Regions from separate parts of the Sporolactobacillus sp. KGMB 08714 genome, predicted to be linked through region 1. Evidence: riboswitches for the same ligand, from Rfam matches in the RefSeq annotation. Region 1 holds a riboswitch; each other region holds the start of a gene.

Region 1 (4,289 bases):
CGTTTCAGAACAGGCCGACTTTTTCCGGGAGATTGTCCTGCCCAAATTGCTGGATGAACACATCCTTTATGATTCCTCCGTAGCGTCGGATCGTGCGCTGCTTCATGATCGTTTTGAGAAAATTGTTTTCCCCGCCCTCACCCCCTTAGTTCTTGACGCCTCACATCCCTTTCCGCGGCTTCAGAACCGGACGCTGAATCTGGCTGCCGCTCTGAGACGCGACGGAAAGGCGGGGCTCGGCCTCGTTCAGGTTCCCCCCTTGCTTCCCCGCTGCTTCCTGCTGTCGGAACAACCGCCCGTGTTTATCTTTCTTGAAACCATGATTATGGAACAGATCCCGCGGCTGTTCAGCGACCCGGTCACCGGGGTCTCTTCATTCAGGGTGACACGCAAAGAAATGGCCGCCGAAGAAACCGAACCGAAAGGGCAGGGCAGGATTGTCCGGCTGGAAATTCAGACGCCGGTCTCCTCCTTTATAAAGCAAACACTGATGAAGGTTCTGAAGCTGGGAGAAAAGAGTGTCTTCCTGTCTGCGAGCCCGCTCGATCTCAGCTGTTTAACGGCGATCGGCAGCTATATGGATGAGCAGCGCCCGCCGCTGATCTGTCCCTGATCAGCCGCCGGCCTGCGGCGGCCGCACTTGTCAAAATCAGCCGGATGATGGACAATGATGGTGTCTGCAAGATGAAAAAATACGATCCATCCGCTGGGAAGGAGTCTGGCAATGTCTATTTTAGTATTGGGCGGTGCGGGTTATATCGGCTCGCACGCCGTCTATCAGCTGATTGATGCAGGAACCGACGTCGTCGTTGTCGACAGCCTGCAGACCGGGCACAGAGAAGCGCTGCATCCGGATGCCAAATTTTATCAGGGCGATATCCGTGACAAAAGGTTCCTCGATTCGGTTTTTAAAAAGGAAAAAATTGAAGGTGTCATCCATTTCGCCGCCAATTCTCTGGTCGGCGAGTCGGTTGAAAAACCGCTGAAGTATTTCAATAATAACGTCTACGGCATGCAGATTCTGCTTGAAGTGATGCAGGAAAACGATGTCAGACATATTGTCTTCTCGTCGACGGCGGCAACTTACGGCGAGCCGGAACAGGTGCCGATTACCGAAACGATGCCGACTCGGCCGACCAATCCGTACGGAGAAACGAAGCTGACGATGGAAAAAATGATGAAATGGTGCGACCGTGCCTACGGCATGCGTTTTGTCGCCTTGCGCTATTTCAACGTGGCCGGAGCGAGCAAAACGGGCAAGATCGGTGAAGACCACCACCCGGAGACCCATCTGATACCGATTGTGCTGCAGACGGCGGCCGGCGAGCGCGACAGGATTCTGATTTTCGGCGATGATTATCCGACAAAGGACGGCACATGCATCCGCGATTATGTGCACATTGAGGACCTGATTGCCGCCCATCGCCTGGCGCTCGCCTACCTGCTGAAAGGCGGGCAAAGCGATGTTTTCAATCTCGGATCGAGTGAAGGCTTCTCTGTGAAAGAAATTATCGAAGCGGCGCGCCGGGTAACCGGCAGGGCCATACCGGCGGAAATAGCGCCGCGCCGCGCCGGCGATCCAAGCACGCTGATCGCTTCTTCAGACAAGGCGAAGAAGATCCTCGGCTGGAAGCCTGAACACACGAGTATCCCGGAAATTCTGGCTGACGCCTGGTCCTGGCACAGCAGCCATCCGAAGGGCTATGCTTCAGTGAAAGCAAACTGATGCATCGTTTTTTATCCATCGGAATCGGCTGCCCGGCCGTCAGGAGCCGCTCGTTTAGACAGGAAAATTTTAATCTTCAGGCATTATCGACAATTTTTTGACATCGTCCTGATTTCGAGGTAAAATCAAATCATTGGCCAATTGAATACATTCTTATCCAGAGCGGCGGAGGGACTGGCCCGATGAAGCCCGGCAACCTAATTGTTATGTTAATTCAGGTGCCAATTCCTGCAGAATCCTTTTTCGGATTTTGAAAGATAAGAGAAGATCGGATCGATAAAGCTTCTCTTAACAGAGAAGCTTTTTTATTGCCGAATTTCTCTGGAAGGAAGTATTTGAAGGCTGGCAATTATAGTTATCATGTAAAAATACAGGGGGAAAACGGTTTGAAAAAGTTTACAGGAGTTTTGTCGGCTGTCCTGATTGTTTCTTTGATTTTTGTGCTGACCGCGTGCGGCAGCAGTTCTGCGAGCGGATTGAGCACGAAGGAAATCACGGTCGGAGTAACCGGCGGCCCGCACCAGCAGATCATGGAAGAAGTGGCCAAACTGGCAAAGAAAGACGGGCTCACGATTCATCTGAAAGTTTTCAATGATTACAACACGCCGAATACGGCACTGAACGATAAGGAACTGGATGCAAACAGTTATCAGACAATGCCCTTTCTAAAGGACCAGATTTCAAATAAAGGGTATAAAATCACAGATGCATTTAAAACGGTTGCTTTCCCGATGGGTATCTATTCCAAGAAGATTAAAAATTTAAAGGATCTTAAAAACGGAGACAAAATCGCCGTACCGAACGATCCGGCCAACGAACTTCGTGCGCTGCAGCTGTTTGAGAAAGCCGGCGTGATTAAGCTGAAGAAAGGGGCGGGCATCACGTCGACAAAAAGAGACGTCATCAGCAATCCGAAAAATCTGCAGATCGTTGAACTGGATGCCGCCCAGCTTCCGGCACAGCTCAATGAAGTAACCGCTGCGGCAATCAACACGAATTTTGCGATGGGCGCCGGCCTGACGGTTTTAAAAGATTCCATCTTCCACGAACCGCTCGTTAATAATCCATATGCCAACTATTTTGTCGTTCGTACAGATAACAAGAATGATAAAGTCGTGAAACAGGTAGAAAAATACTATCAATCTGCCGAAGTCAAGGCATATATTCAGAAAACGTTCGGCGGTTCCGTTGTTCCTGCATGGTAAGGAGGAAACATTTTGATCAAGCTGGAGCATGTGTCAAAGACGTTTAAAGTGGGTAAGAATAAAATTGAAGCTTTGAAAGACGTATCCGTGGAGATTAATAAAGGCGAGATATTCGGCGTGATCGGTTACAGCGGGGCCGGGAAAAGTACATTGATCCGCTGCGTGAACCTGCTTGAAAGGCCGACCGCAGGGAAAATCTTTGTCGACGATGTGGATGTCCTTTCTCTCGGCAGGAAGGATCTGCAGAAGCTGCGCCGGAAAATAGGCATGATCTTTCAGGGCTACAATCTGCTGGCGACGGCCGATGTTTATGACAATGTCGCGATTCCGCTTAAATTGGAAGGCGTTCCCAAAGAAAAAATTAAGCAGAGAACGGAAAAATATCTGGAAATCGTCGGCCTGAGCGATCGAAGCAAGGCTTTCCCGAGCCAGCTTTCAGGAGGACAGAAACAGCGTGTGGCGATCGCCCGCGCTCTGGCCCATGAGCCGGAAGTGCTGCTCAGCGATGAAGCGACGAGTGCGCTTGATCCGAATACAACGGATTCGATCCTTGAACTTCTGCTCAGGGTCAACAAAGAACTCGGCATTACAATCTTTCTGATTACCCATGAGCTCAATGTGATCCAGCGTATCTGCGACCGGGTCGCCGTCATGGAGAAGGGGCGAATCGTTGAAACGGGATCGGTGGTCGACATATTCGCCCGGCCGAAAGAAGCGATGACCAAACAATTTGTCCGCAGCGAATCGCGGTTCGGCATTCCTGCGAAACTGCTGCAAGATTTGCTTGCTTCCGGTCAATTAGTCAATCTGACTTTTCTGGGCGAATCGGCCAAGGATCCGTCTCTTGCGACGCTTGCCAGACGGTTTGATGTCCTGCCGAGCATTATTGCCGGCGGCATCGATCAATTGAAGGATCAGTCGATCGGCAGTCTTCTGGTGCATCTCAAAGGAGAGCCGGAGCAGATTGAAGCCGCAGTTCGTTTTTTGCAGGACGAAGGGATTATTGTGGAAGAGGTGAACGACTGACATGGCGGACTTTTTGAATCAATGGGGCGGCGCGATCTGGCAGGGATTTATCGAGACGATGCAGATGACCGTGATTTCTCTGCTTATTTCCATTCTTATCGGCATTCCGCTCGGTGTCTTTCTGGTGCTGACACGTAAGGGAGGCCAGGCAGAGAATCTGTCTGTCTACACATTTCTCAATGCGTTTATTAATGTGATCCGGTCGATTCCCTTCATCATTCTGTTATTTTTTATTCTTCCGTTTACAAAGCTGGTCGCCGGAACGACGATCGGCGTCCGCGGGGTCATTGTCCCCTTGGTCGTTGCCTGTGCGCCGTACATAGCACGTCTGA
Region 2 (4,289 bases), on a different contig from region 1:
CCCGGCTTGAAGCGGGGAAAACATGGAATGTCGTTCCGCCGGCCGCTCAGTTTGAAGGTACCGTCCGCACATTCGAAGATCCTGTCCGCGATCGGATTCCGCTGAAAATGGAACATATAATTAAGAACATCGCTTCCGGTCTCGGTGCGAAAGGCACGCTCCATTACAGACGAATCGAACCGGCTACAGTCAACGACGAGAAGCTCGCCGGCTGGTCGCGCCCGATCGCAGAAGCTTCCGGATTGAAGGTGATTACACCGGACCCGTCGTTTGCCGGTGAAGACTTTGCCGAATACCGCCGGAAAATCCCCGGCGTCTTCTTCTTTATGGGCGTGTCCGGAAATTCCGGACTCCATCATCCGGATCTGATCATTGATGAAAAAGCCATTCTCCCGAGCGCAAAATTTTTTGCTAATCTTGCCGTTTCCATGCTGAAAAAAGTCGGCAATCTATAAAAAAGCAAAGCCAGAAGGCCATATTTAAAATTTTTGAGAAAGTCAGCCGAGGAGATAAAATACGATTCTGAAAAACCCATTTTCTTTCGCGATCGGGGTCCTGAAGATTCACCGCCGGCCAAGACCAGTCCCCTGCCCGGATGATCCAACCTTGCCGATAATCGTAATAATATAGATTTGCCGTCATCCCAAAAACGGATCGCCATGGGCCGATCCGTTTCAAAATAGAAAGCCGGATTAATTCTATATTCTGATAAACATCCGAAAAAATATCAGGCTGCAGGAGAAATGAGGAAGGCTCCACGCCATTTAATTGCAGCGCTTCTCGATTAAGTAAGATCGGATGTTTTAAATCTTCAAAAAAAAGCTTGAAAAAAACGTCCGTTTGTCGTACACTCATAAACAACCGAATAAATGGATCATTTATTTTCTTATCAAGAGAAGTCGAGGGACTGGCCCGATGACACTTCAGCAACCGTCGTAATATAAGCGACAAGGTGCTAATCCCAGCAGCTGCAGCCAAGCGGCTGAGGGATAAGAAGAGACCTGAGCATACAGCCTTCTTCTTCCCGGAGAAGGCTTTTTATTTTGCAATCAGGCAAAATGGCGCTTATTCAGTAGTACAGGCAGCGGACTTTCAGGCGGGTGCTGCTTGTACAGAGCCTCGAAAACCTGACGCGGGTCCTTCAGGACAGGCAGGAGAAGCGGGCAGCCGCGCGTAGGGACGGCCGGATGCCGCTGCGATCCTTCGCAACGGCCCCGATGCGCCTGATCGCTTCCTGCCAAATCCGCCGAAAAGCCGGTAATCGGCAGCAAACCGCTTTTTTTCGGATCCGGAGCCACGGGCACCGATCCGCAGCGGCCAGTGGAAAAAATCATCAACTTGGCAACTATGTTTCATTCATAGAAAAACACTTTTAGGGGGAAAAGAAATGACCGTTATCACAGCCAAAAAAGCACCTTTCAGATTCGACCAGGTAGGAAGCCTGCTAAGACCGGCGGCATTAAAATCCGCACGGGAAAAATTTGCGTCAGGAGAGATTAATCGGGCAGCATTGACCGAAACAGAAAATGAAGAGATTAGAAACATCGTGAACAGGCAAATCGATCTGGGACTGAAAGCCGTTACGGACGGCGAATTTCGCCGCAGCTGGTGGCATCTGGATTTTCTTGCCGGACTGAACGGCGTCGAGACGTACTCACAGAACAAAAGCTACAAGTTTAAAGGCGCTAAAACACGCGACACCAATGTCCGTTTTATCGACAAAGTTTCATATAATCCCGATCACCCGTTTTTTGCCGCCTTCAGCTTTCTGAAAAGCATCGTTCCGGAAGGAATCCTCGCAAAGCAGACAATCCCCAGCCCGACGCTCTATTTCCGCGATCATCGCGATGATGAGGCAGTCAATTTTTATCATTCCCGCGCAGACTTTCTGAACGATCTGGCAGCCGCATACCGGGAGACAATCCAACATTTTTACGATTTGGGCTGTCGTTATTTACAGCTTGACGATACAACCTGGGCTTTTCTGATCAACCAGATCATCCGTGCGAAAGATGCTGGTGAGAAAGCGAAATATGAACAATTGTCAGAGGACGCCGTGACCGTGATCAACGAGGCGCTGAAAGGCCGGCCGGAAGATCTGACGATTACCACCCATATCTGCCGCGGCAACTTCCGCTCGACCTTCTTGTTCTCGGGCGGTTACGGTCCTGTGGCAGAATATCTGTCCCGGCTTCATGTCGACGGTTACTTTCTGGAATACGATAATGAACGTTCCGGAGACTTTTCACCGCTCAGGGAAATTTTTGCCGGGAAATCGGGCAAGAAAATAGTGCTGGGCCTCGTCACTTCAAAATTTCCGGAACTTGAATCTGAGGCGCTGCTGAAAAAGCGCATTAAGGAAGCAACAGAATATGTCCCGCTGGACAATCTCTGTCTGTCGACACAATGCGGTTTTGCCTCGACTGAAGAGGGAAATCAATTAACCGAAGCACAGCAGTGGGCCAAGTTAAAGCTGGTCGTCGATACCGCAAAGAACGTCTGGGCGGAAGCAGATTGACTCATTTGCCGTCACTAACAAAAGCCTGATCGAACCCTTTTCGTTTATAGAAACAGCATTTTTCAACATAAATTTTTATTTGCAAAAAAATTGATCACTGAACAAACAAGTCCTTTACCGAGAGCGAATGTTGATGCGCAACAGTACCGGACTATGCATCAAATCGATCAAAATAAAATGATAGGAATAAAATAAAGAGATGGAAGAATATAAAATGGAGGAATTTCTAGTCGTGTTGACTTCAGCCGGGTTCAATTTGAATTTCGGCGCGACTCTGGCCCGATTCGGCGCAACATTTTGGCGATTCGGTGCGACCTAGACCTGTTTCGGTGCGACTGCCCAGATTCGGCGCGACTCTGGCCTGATTCGGTGCGACTTACTGAAGATTTGGTGCGACATTCCAGTGATTCGGTGCAACATTTTGGCGATTCGGTGCGACCTAGACCTGTTTCGGTGCGACTGCCCAGATTCGGCGCAACTCTGGCCTGATTCGGTGCGACTTACTGAAGATTTGGTGCGACATTCCAGTGATTCGGTGCGACCTAGACCTGTTTCGGTGCGACTCTGGCCTGATTCGGTGCGACTGCCCGGCGTTTCGGCATGGGTGCGCAGATTCTTTTTATCGCGTGGCAGCTCATTTTTATGACAGGAGACTTTTTTCATCAAATCTGTGCACCGGTCATGGAATGACTGCTTATTTTAATGAAAGACTGCTGATTCGTGCCTTTACGCGTACACATTTTCATTCGTCAATGTCAATCCATCCGATAACAGATGATCTGAAAATCAGAGAAAGGGAACCAATCACGCGCCGTTAAATCATTCAGACGGAAGTCTTATAACCGGTATGTACACGCTCAGATGCGGCGGGCCCATTTTCGAGTTCCGGCGCGAATGAGCGTTTTGTTTTCCGGATTATTCAGGTCACGGCAGAGGCCGGACATCAGCCCGCGGCCTTTGCTGCAGGGCCTCACCCCCGATGAACAACGCCGGCTGCCGATCGTGCAGGAAATAATATTAAAAATAAAAAAGGAGCAATCATGCCCCTCACCTGAAGATTATTTCATTTCATAGAAATATATCGGCGCCGGCAGAAAATATCGTCCTTCTGAAAAATCTCTCTGCTCAGCCGGATTGATCACTGTCCGCAAACTATATGAACGCTCAGCCGAATCCTATTGCCGTCCGCTAGATATATATTCCGGGCATAGAAAGCATCCTCCGCTCAAAGTTTATCGCTCCGGGCCGCAGGGATCAAGACTCTTGCCGGTGCATCTTCACAGATTCGGCCGCGCGCCTCCCCAGCTCGTTTTTGCAAAGTGCTTCATGTTATTTAAACAGGCTTTTAAGCAGAGATTGTTTATCGTCCAGATAAAGATCGACGGCAGCCGCGGCTTTTCTTCCTTCTTCTATCGCCCAGACAATCAATGTCGCGCCCCTGCGCGCATCCCCTGCCGCAAAAATTCCTTCCCGGCTTGTCTGATAGTTGTGTTCGTCGGCGAGAATGACGCGTCCGGACGGGTCCCGTTGAATCTCAAAATCATCAAAGAGCCGATCTTCGGCTCCGCGAAAACCGATTGCGATCAGGACAAGATCCGCGTCCCACTTCTTCTGCTCCCTGCCGTCTCTGTTCTTTTTAAACGAACCTGTCGTGAGTCCCGTTACATGACCGGCTTCATTGCCCGTAAATCGTTCCGTTTCTACATAATATTCACGCGGATCCCTGCCGAAGAGTTCTTCCGCTTCTTCATATGCATAATCAACGGAGAAA
Region 3 (4,289 bases), on a different contig from region 1:
GTGAACGGCGATAAAGTGACATTATTTAACTTTTGTAATTGTCACTAGGGATTTTTCTATCTGCAGACACATCTTTTTTTATTCTCAATCACTTGATCCCTTAATTAGGTTTTTTTATCTATCCATTTGTCCCCTTCATGATCGCTTGTCCGCTCATATAGTATATTACCACGTGATAAGGAGGTGCTTCGCTTTGGGATATGACGGCGGATATTGCGGCGGCGGGTACAATCCCGTCAGCAGCTTTGCTCTGATTGTTGTTCTGTTTATTCTGTTGATTATCGTCGGCGCTGCTTTCGTTTATTGATCAGGTGACGCCGTATCCGGATCCATAACCCATGTATGCATCACCCCTCCAAAAGGGTACCCCCGTGAGGTGCCCTTTTGAACTTTCAAAACGGCTTGTAAGAGGCCGGAATATAATCAGGCACGCAAGGAATGTTGCAAAGCTTTAGCTTGGACTGCTTCGCCGGTCTGTATGAAAATGTAAGCTGATTAATCTTGCCGCGGTTAATTGTTTGTCTATTATAAAGATTCATTGTCTTTCCATACATATTGTATGTGCCGCCATTTTAATAGAGGGGGATGCTTTGCGTGTTTAAATACATTTTATGCTATCTATTGAAATAAACACATACCGATTATCTGGCCTTTTTTGCCCAAGGCATAGAGAAAATGCCTTCTTTTGAGCAGGGAGGTTCAAAGAGAATAAAATAAAAATTTTTATTTTAAAGCACATGATGATCTTACCGGAGATGCAATAAAATACATCGTACTTGCTTCAGAAGAAGATCCGTTCGCGCCATTGGTTGGCAGTTGGATGTGTTAAAAACACATCGAACGAAGCAGAAAGACTGTCCGCATCGAGGATGAATCGATCAAAAAGGTCTATCTGCGTGTGAAAAAGCGAGAAAAAAAGAAGCCTCTCATAAGTTCAGGTGAACAGATGAGAAGCGTTGATTTATATATTTCGACACACAGTCGGTACATAGTCTTGCCTAATCCTCTGAACCCCCTTGATAGATAAGAGGTTAATTCATTTTCCCCATCATGTCCATCATTGAGGACATCATTTCATCACATTTGTGCATACAGCTCATCATATCATCCTTGTTCATCATCATGTCCTTGCCCGACATTCGTTCCATCATCATATGCATGTACTTCATCTGAGTCATCATTTTTTCCATTTCCATCATCATCATCATATCCATCGGCATCATCATTGATTGGTTCATCATATCTGTTTTTTCCATTGTAAATTCCTCCAAATGTGATAGTTGCGGAAGAAAAGCACGTTTTACCCTTTCGATGATGCCTCTCTCCACAACCTAAATTTACCATGAAAAATGGACACAATCAAAGCAAATCTGCAGTTTGAAAAAAATTGAAACACTAATAGGACGTGAAAAGCAGTATTCACGCCTTTTTTTCATAACTGATTCATAAAAAAATTCTATCTATCAACCAACAAAACTGCGCCGCCAAGCATTTCAACCTGTCATTTCAGCCGAAAATTTGTTGATTCCGACAGTTCAGTTGATCAATCTTGCGTCCCAGATCCAGCCTTTTCTGCTTCAATCTGAAAAGCTCTTTTGTAAATTGATCGGAGACTTTCCTCACATCGCAGCCGTGCAGACGATACAATTCAAGAATCCGGCGATTTACTTTACGATACTGTTGTTTCAGATTCTTTTCCTTCTGTCCGGCCGGCCCAAGCCTGCTCCTTTGAAGTTCGGCCAATTTAGCCTTAATTTCATCCTGCCATTTTTTATCGTGAAGTTCGCCGGCATAAAGAAACAAGTCCAGATAATTATCGACACAGGCATAATCCGCGTGATTCAACACTTCTACATCCCTTCTTATCTTCATTAATCGTCCGGAATTAGCACAGCGCTCTGAAAAGAGTCCGTTGCTGAGGTTTCACGGGGCCGGTCCCTCCGCCTCTCTTGATAAGAATGATGGCAGTTAAAAAATAAAAACGATTATTTTTTCCTTTATAAGAAAAATAACCGCTTCAGTCGTTTTATTTTTCTTATCTGCCAGATTAGATCTGCTGGAATTAACACCGTACACAATTTTATGTGCTGGTTGTCGGGTTTCATCGGGCCAGTCCCTCCGCCTCTCTTGATAAGAATTATTTAATTGACTATATTCTATCTTAAACCGTTCCTTGTGTCAATAACATTTTTTTAAAACTCTATCCATGGATTGAGCTGCCTCATTTCCGACCGCGGACCTGTCAGTCTTTCTTTGTATCTCCATTTTCCAGCTTCGATAAGGCTTTTTTATAAGTACCCACCATACGTTTGGCATAAGGGATCAGAATCTCTCCCTGTTCCGACAATTTGACACCGCGCCCGTTCTTTACAAAGAGCTCCGCGTTCAATTCTCTCTCCAGAGCCTGGATACGGGAAGAGATCGACGGCTGTGATAAAAAGAGTTTTTCCGCCGCCAGATGGAAACTGTGATATTTGACAACGGCAAGGAAGGCGTCCAGTTGATCAATCGTCATCATTCAGTCACTTTCCTTTAGAAGCATCTTATATGTGGGCAATCCAATTGCGGAGGCATAGATTCATAGATCGTTGTCTTTTCAATAAAGCAGCACTTTCAATCAAAAATTTTGGAGGAACCCTTTTTCATGCTCTTTCAATAAAAGCGATTTAATCATACACTTTTCTCCGAGCCTCGCGGAAAACAGCTCTCTCGAATCTCTGATCAGGCTTATCATTGCTACGAGCTTACGCCCTATCGTACAATCTGTCAATCATTATTCCTATTATTTATATATGATTTATCTGAATATGACTTTTGCAATTGTAAAACGATCCTATGTAAAAATCCGCTCCCGATTTTTCAGACCGGAAACGGATCCTTTTGTGTCGTGCCTATTCCATTAAAATCATTTGCCGGTCGCTTCAATTCAATCGGAGACCGGAAGAATGGCTCCCTTATACTTCGTGTTGATAAAATCCTGAATCGTTTTCGAATGAAGCACCTTTACAAGTTCCTTAATTGCTTTCTTGTTCTGATCGCCCTTTCGAACGGCAATGACGTTGGCATAAGGCGATTGCGATCCTTCAAGAATAAGCGCGTCCTTTTTCGGATTCAGATTCGCCTGCAGCGCATAATTGGTATTGATCGCAAACAGGTCGGCCGCGTTATTTTGATAAGCCTTAGGCAGCAGCGCAGGATCGATCGGCTGCAGGAATTTTAAATGCTTGATATTGTCGATATCATTGAGTGTCGCTGTCACCTTATCAACGCCCGATTTGATTTTCACGAGCCCCTTTGACTCAAGCAGCATCAGGATGCGGCCCTGTTCCGCTTTATTGTTGCTTATCTGGACGGTCGCTCCGTCCTTTATGTCGCTGACATTCTTATATTTCTTTGAATAAATGCCGAAGGGTTCGATGTGTATTTTACCGACACTCACGAGATCTGTATGATTCTGCTTATTATATAAGTTCAAGAAAGGAATATGCTGAAAATAGTTTGCGTCGATTTGCTTCGAAGCGAGCGCCTTGTTCGGAAGGACATAATCCTGGAACACTTTGACTTCCAGATTGATCCCTTCTTTCTTAAGAATAGGCGCTGCTTTTTTCAGGATCTCGGCGTGCGGAACCGGCGAAGCGCCGACAACCAAAGTTACCGGCTTCTGAGTGCTTGATCCGCTCCCGCTGCTCTTCCCGCAGGCGGCCATCACAAAAACAACAGCTAAAATCAGTGATACGACAAGTATTTTCCTCTTCATAGTCAATCCCCCCGTTAAGTTATGCTGATCGGATCGGAACCCGTCTCAGTCTGTCTATCTATTATCTTTTATCCACGTGGCGTACGATAATATCGCCGATAATCTGGACAATAAAAACAATGACCAGAACAAATATTGTTGCAACAAAAGTCACATCATTATTGTTTGCTTCAAATCCGTCATTATAAGCCATTGTGCCGAGCCCGCCGGCTCCGACAACTCCGGCTATTGCCGTATTGCCGACCAGAGCGATCAGCGTGACCGTCATGCCCGAAATAATCGACGGCATCGACTCGGGAAGCAGGACTTTCCAAATAATTTGCATCCTGCTCGCTCCCATGGATTGCGATGCTTCGATCACTCCCTTGTCCACTTCACGCAGACCAATTTCAACGAGCCGGGCGAAAAACGGAGACGCTCCGATGATAATGGACGGCAGTGCGGCGGAAGAACCGATCATCGTGCCGATAATCAGGACGGTGAGCGGGATAAGCAGAATGATCAGAATGATAAACGGAATGGCACGAAAGAT
Region 4 (4,289 bases), on a different contig from region 1:
ACAGCACGCTTACTATTCCGCTCATGCAGTGCAGTGGGCGAGCAAAATGACATAGACATAACCCGTTGCTTTTCATCCGCGATCTCACAGTATGGAAAGATTCATCATATGAACAGGTGACCAAGCAAAGTCCGCCGCTTTCTGCCGAAACAGTGTTACAAGCTGAAAATCCTCCATTAAAAAACGATATTTCCACATGCCCGATCTGGCAAAATGTATGAGTGTCATTCGATAAACAGGGATCTATTTTCTGCCAATTTATCTGTCATCTTCAAAGCTGACTTGCCGAAAGGACAGTCTTGTAAAAGAGAAGAAGTATAACCTATATAGTGAAGCTGTTCAAATGGTGAATGGTACCCACTCCTGTTGTTACTGAACCGGTTCAGTTTTCTGGGCTAGTTTTTCAAAAATGGCTGTGACAAAATCAATGCCTTTATCATAATCACTTAAGTGAATATGCTCATTCGGTGAATGGGCTCCCGAACCCGGATCGCTGACACCAAAGGACATCAGGGGTGCATGAAGATAATGATGAAACAGATACATCGGCCCCGTTCCTGAACTTGTCGGCACCAATTGTAACTGATCTGCTCCGCCATAGACATCTGCCGCCACCTTGAGTACATCCTGAACAATGGGCGCGTCCAGATCGGAACGGTAGCTTTTTTCTCCCATCAGGTATTCTACTTTTACATCAGTGAATCCCCGTTTAATTAGGTACTTCTGCACCTTTTCCTGAATATCGGCAGGGTCCTGGTGCGGTACCAGCCGGCAATCAATCTTTGCCCTGGCTGTATGCGGAAGAACCGTTTTAACGCTTTCACCCTCATAGCCGCTGGTCAGCCCGGCGATATTGATCGTCGGTTCAAAAGCATAAGCTTCCTTAATATTCTCAAATAAGAAGGGCCGCGTCAGTCCATGCAATGTTTTTATCGCATTCTTATCCAGGTTCATCTTGTTAATGAGGTCTCTGGCTCGCTGCGACGGCTGCTCAACGTCATCATAAAATCCATCAACCAGAATTTTTCCTGTTTCAACATCCCGCAGAGTCGATAATGCCTGGGCAAGGCGCCACCCCGGTCCTTCAATGTAAGCTGCTGAAGATGAATGAATATCGTCTTTTCCGGTTCTGGCCACTAGGTCAAAGCAGCTGATGCCCTTGTTCCCGCCTGTAATTTCCAGTTTCCCTTCAGCCGTCTTCGATCCGCCTTCCCAGACAACGAGGTCTGCCTGGAAAAGATCGGCATATTTTTTTAAATAATCCTCCAGATTCCGACTGGCAATTTCTTCTGCGCCTTCCACAAAAAACTTAACCCGGCAGGGAAAGTCTCCATGCTCGTGCTCATAAATCTTCAAGGCGGTGAGCCGCACGATCAGTTCACCTTTGCAGTCTGAAACACCGCGTCCAATCAGCCTGCCTTCAGTCTCAGTCAATGTAAACGGATCAGAGTTCCATTCATCGAGCGGCTCAGGCGGCTGAACATCATAGTGATTATAAAATAAAAGAGTTGTCTTGTTTTTTTCCGGATCGCTTGACTGAAAGTCGGCATACACCAACGGATATTTATAATCTGTGAGTGTTTCGGAATGCCCGCCGGCCGTTCTGAATAATCCGGTCAGAAAATCCGCTGTTTCCTTAATGGACGTATTTTGAGCCGATACAGATGGAAATGCGATGTAATCGGCCAGATATTTTTTGTATCGTTCAACAATCTCATCTCTTTCACTCATGACTTTACCCTCTTTTAATATTTTTTGTGTTGCCTGTTTGCAATTGCCGTGTCTGAAAATGGTCTTTCATTATGTATAGCGCCCACCTTAATCGATTTGACATCTGCATCTTTTTACAAATAATTACAATAATAAATAAAAATGCCGTTTTCTGTAAAAAGAAAACAGCAAGCATCTCCGACTCGTACGCCTGTTTTCTCATCTTTACAGATAAATCTGCTTGAATTAACACCATACACGGGATACTACTGTCCGTGCTGGTTGTCGGGTTTCATAGGGCAAGTCCCTCCGCCGCTCTGGATAAGAAATTCTCAGCACTCATTCAATTGTTGATTTAATCATAGGAAATTCGATTTGGATTGTCAATGCTAAATCATATTATTTTTATGTGTTTTTAATGATAAATGGCAATTTAACTCTGACCTCCGGATAGCCGGTCAGAAAAATCCTTGAAAGGACGCATCATTCGGCGACTCTGCGAAAATGAAATTAAAGCCTTCAAAATCTATGCCATGGCGGACGCAATGAAAAGAAAAGGGAGGAGACAGCCTTCTCTCTTTTCTTCTGATAATTATACTCTATCCGCACTCTTGATAATTCCCATCTCAAATAAAAGAAGCCGCCGTGTTTTTTTTTACTGAACGTGAGCAGGCTGGATCCACTTAGAGCGACTGATCGGATAGGACTCCTTTGCCGTCATCACTTGTTCCTGTTTTCTTCGGCAGGAACGGCCACCAGTTCCCACGGCCGAAGAATTTGACCATGACCGGAACAAAAAGCGGAATGATAATGACGGCGTAGAGAATCAAACCAATAATGACAACAGTAGAAATCTCGACAAGCGATAGCATTCCGGACGGCATCATGGCAGCGAAAGTTCCACTCAGGATGATAACCGCCGAAAAAATGACACTGCCCATATGCCAGAGGGTCAGGAGCATCCGTTCTTTAATCTCCATCTTCATATATTCATTGAATCGTGTCATGACAAAAATCGAGTAGTCAATTCCTAAGGAGATAAGGACAATAAAGCCGAAAAATTGCGTCTCCCATGTTAAACCGGCGTAGTGACCCAGTCTGGTAAAAATCAGCTCTGCGAACCCCATCGATGAAAAATAAGTCAGCAGCAGCGAAGCCATCAGGTAAATCGGCATGCTGAACGAACGTAAGACGATAGTAAGGGCAATAAAGACGCCGATAATGACATAAGTGACAGCCCTTTGATAGTCGGAACTCGAAAGCTGCCTCAAATCATTGTTAAAGCTGGCCGTCCCGCTGATGCCGATGCGGGCATTCTCCAACTTTGTCCCTTTCAGAACAGAGGGAAGTTCGTCTTTCAATTGTTTGAAATGAGCGATGCCTTCATTTGAGTAAGGATCATCCTTCATCTTCACCTGAATCTTGGTTATCTTCCCATTGCCGCTCATATAATTATTGAGTGCAGATTGAAAATCTTTATTGTCAAAGATCTTACTCGGGACATAAATACCCGATTGCTCATAAGGAACTTTCGTCCAGTTGTTCATAAAATCATTGGCCGAATTGATACCGTTTTTAATTTTCTCCGCACCGTCGGCCCCTTGAGCTAATCCCACGGACAAACTCTTCATTTGATCCTGAATCTGGCCGGACCCGTTTTTCAGCTGCGCCTGGCCGGAGGCAATTTGATTTAAAGCATCGCTGATTTTCGATGAGCTTTTCACCGTCTGATCCTGGCCGCTGCCTGCCTGATTCAGACCGCTTTCAAGCTGAGCAAGCCCCGTATCCAGCTGCGCCAGGCCGGACTGAAACGCTCCAAGTCCATCTGTAATTTTTGTCGACTGGCTGTTCAGCTGGTCCGCGGCATCGGCCAGAGCTTTGATCCCTGTATTCAGCTGATTGATTTTTGCCTTTTCCATTTGCGTCTGGCGGCTGATTTCCGCTTGCGCAGCCGCCTGCGTATTTTTCATTTCCGCCAGCAGTTGCTGCAGGGCCGCAACGAACAGGCGGAAATGGGCATCCTGCATCGCCTCGGGATGAACGGCTAAATAAGCATTCAGATTAGTTTGAATTTGCCCCATTGTTTGCTCCAGCTCGCTTGTGTCAATGGCCGGCCGGCTCCCGGACGCCGTAGTAAATTGATTCAGCTGCGCGGACAGGGTTCGCAGGTTTTGCGCAACTTTATGATAGCCGCTCTGAAGCTGCGTCTGGCCGGACTGCAGCTGTGCCAGCTGAGTCCGGGCGGTATGGACTTTTCTTTCCATTTCCGCGGTGCCTGAAGCCCCCGATTTAATGCCGACGGATATCTGCGAGAGTACGCTTTGCATCTGCTGAACGCCTTTTTCCGTATCGTTTGTCCCGCTCTGAAGTTTACCGACATTAGTTACCGCCGCTTGCAGCTGGGGCTGTGACCCATCGATTTTTTTACTTGTGCCTTGAAGATTCTCCTGCAGGCTGCTCAAACCGCCGGAGGCATTGGACAAACCGCTGTGAAGCGTATCAGCCTGTTTCGTGACATAAATATCATCCAGCCGATTGCCGAGCGGACGGGAAACGCTCATGACTGTATCAACGTTCGG

What was found. A riboswitch is a leader RNA that binds a small molecule or an ion and turns the genes downstream of it on or off. The one in region 1 is predicted to bind S-adenosylmethionine.
Region 2: linked by a shared signal. The riboswitch ahead of Q6A92_RS02860 (vitamin B12 independent methionine synthase) and the one ahead of Q6A92_RS16540 (MetQ/NlpA family ABC transporter substrate-binding protein) in region 1 are both predicted to bind S-adenosylmethionine.
Region 3: linked by a shared signal. The riboswitch ahead of Q6A92_RS17725 (hypothetical protein) and the one ahead of Q6A92_RS16540 (MetQ/NlpA family ABC transporter substrate-binding protein) in region 1 are both predicted to bind S-adenosylmethionine.
Region 4: linked by a shared signal. The riboswitch ahead of Q6A92_RS14490 (M20/M25/M40 family metallo-hydrolase) and the one ahead of Q6A92_RS16540 (MetQ/NlpA family ABC transporter substrate-binding protein) in region 1 are both predicted to bind S-adenosylmethionine.

Annotation. Positions count from the first base shown of each region.
Region 1 covers NZ_JAUUBW010000045.1:58,886-63,174, forward strand. Annotated here, with positions in the region: gene Q6A92_RS16530 (hypothetical protein) at 1-613, shown strand, start outside; gene galE (UDP-glucose 4-epimerase GalE) at 725-1,726, shown strand; SAM riboswitch class I at 1,877-1,990, shown strand; gene Q6A92_RS16540 (MetQ/NlpA family ABC transporter substrate-binding protein) at 2,113-2,931, shown strand; gene Q6A92_RS16545 (methionine ABC transporter ATP-binding protein) at 2,944-3,957, shown strand; gene Q6A92_RS16550 (methionine ABC transporter permease) at 3,959-4,289, shown strand, end outside.
Region 2 covers NZ_JAUUBW010000004.1:52,899-57,187, forward strand. Annotated here, with positions in the region: gene Q6A92_RS02850 (amidohydrolase) at 1-455, shown strand, start outside; SAM riboswitch class I at 884-996, shown strand; gene Q6A92_RS02855 (hypothetical protein) at 1,050-1,298, opposite strand; gene Q6A92_RS02860 (vitamin B12 independent methionine synthase) at 1,388-2,518, shown strand; gene Q6A92_RS02865 (glutamate synthase subunit beta) at 3,848-4,289, opposite strand, start outside.
Region 3 covers NZ_JAUUBW010000056.1:75,488-79,776, forward strand. Annotated here, with positions in the region: gene Q6A92_RS17715 (YjcZ family sporulation protein) at 176-307, shown strand; gene Q6A92_RS17720 (hypothetical protein) at 1,032-1,256, opposite strand; gene Q6A92_RS17725 (hypothetical protein) at 1,507-1,848, opposite strand; SAM riboswitch class I at 1,860-1,959, opposite strand; SAM riboswitch class I at 2,033-2,137, opposite strand; gene Q6A92_RS17730 (LysR family transcriptional regulator) at 2,243-2,518, opposite strand; gene Q6A92_RS17735 (MetQ/NlpA family ABC transporter substrate-binding protein) at 2,927-3,757, opposite strand; gene Q6A92_RS17740 (methionine ABC transporter permease) at 3,819-4,289, opposite strand, start outside.
Region 4 covers NZ_JAUUBW010000034.1:72,093-76,381, reverse strand. Annotated here, with positions in the region: gene Q6A92_RS14490 (M20/M25/M40 family metallo-hydrolase) at 370-1,731, opposite strand; SAM riboswitch class I at 1,927-2,038, opposite strand; gene Q6A92_RS14485 (MMPL family transporter) at 2,394-4,289, opposite strand, start outside.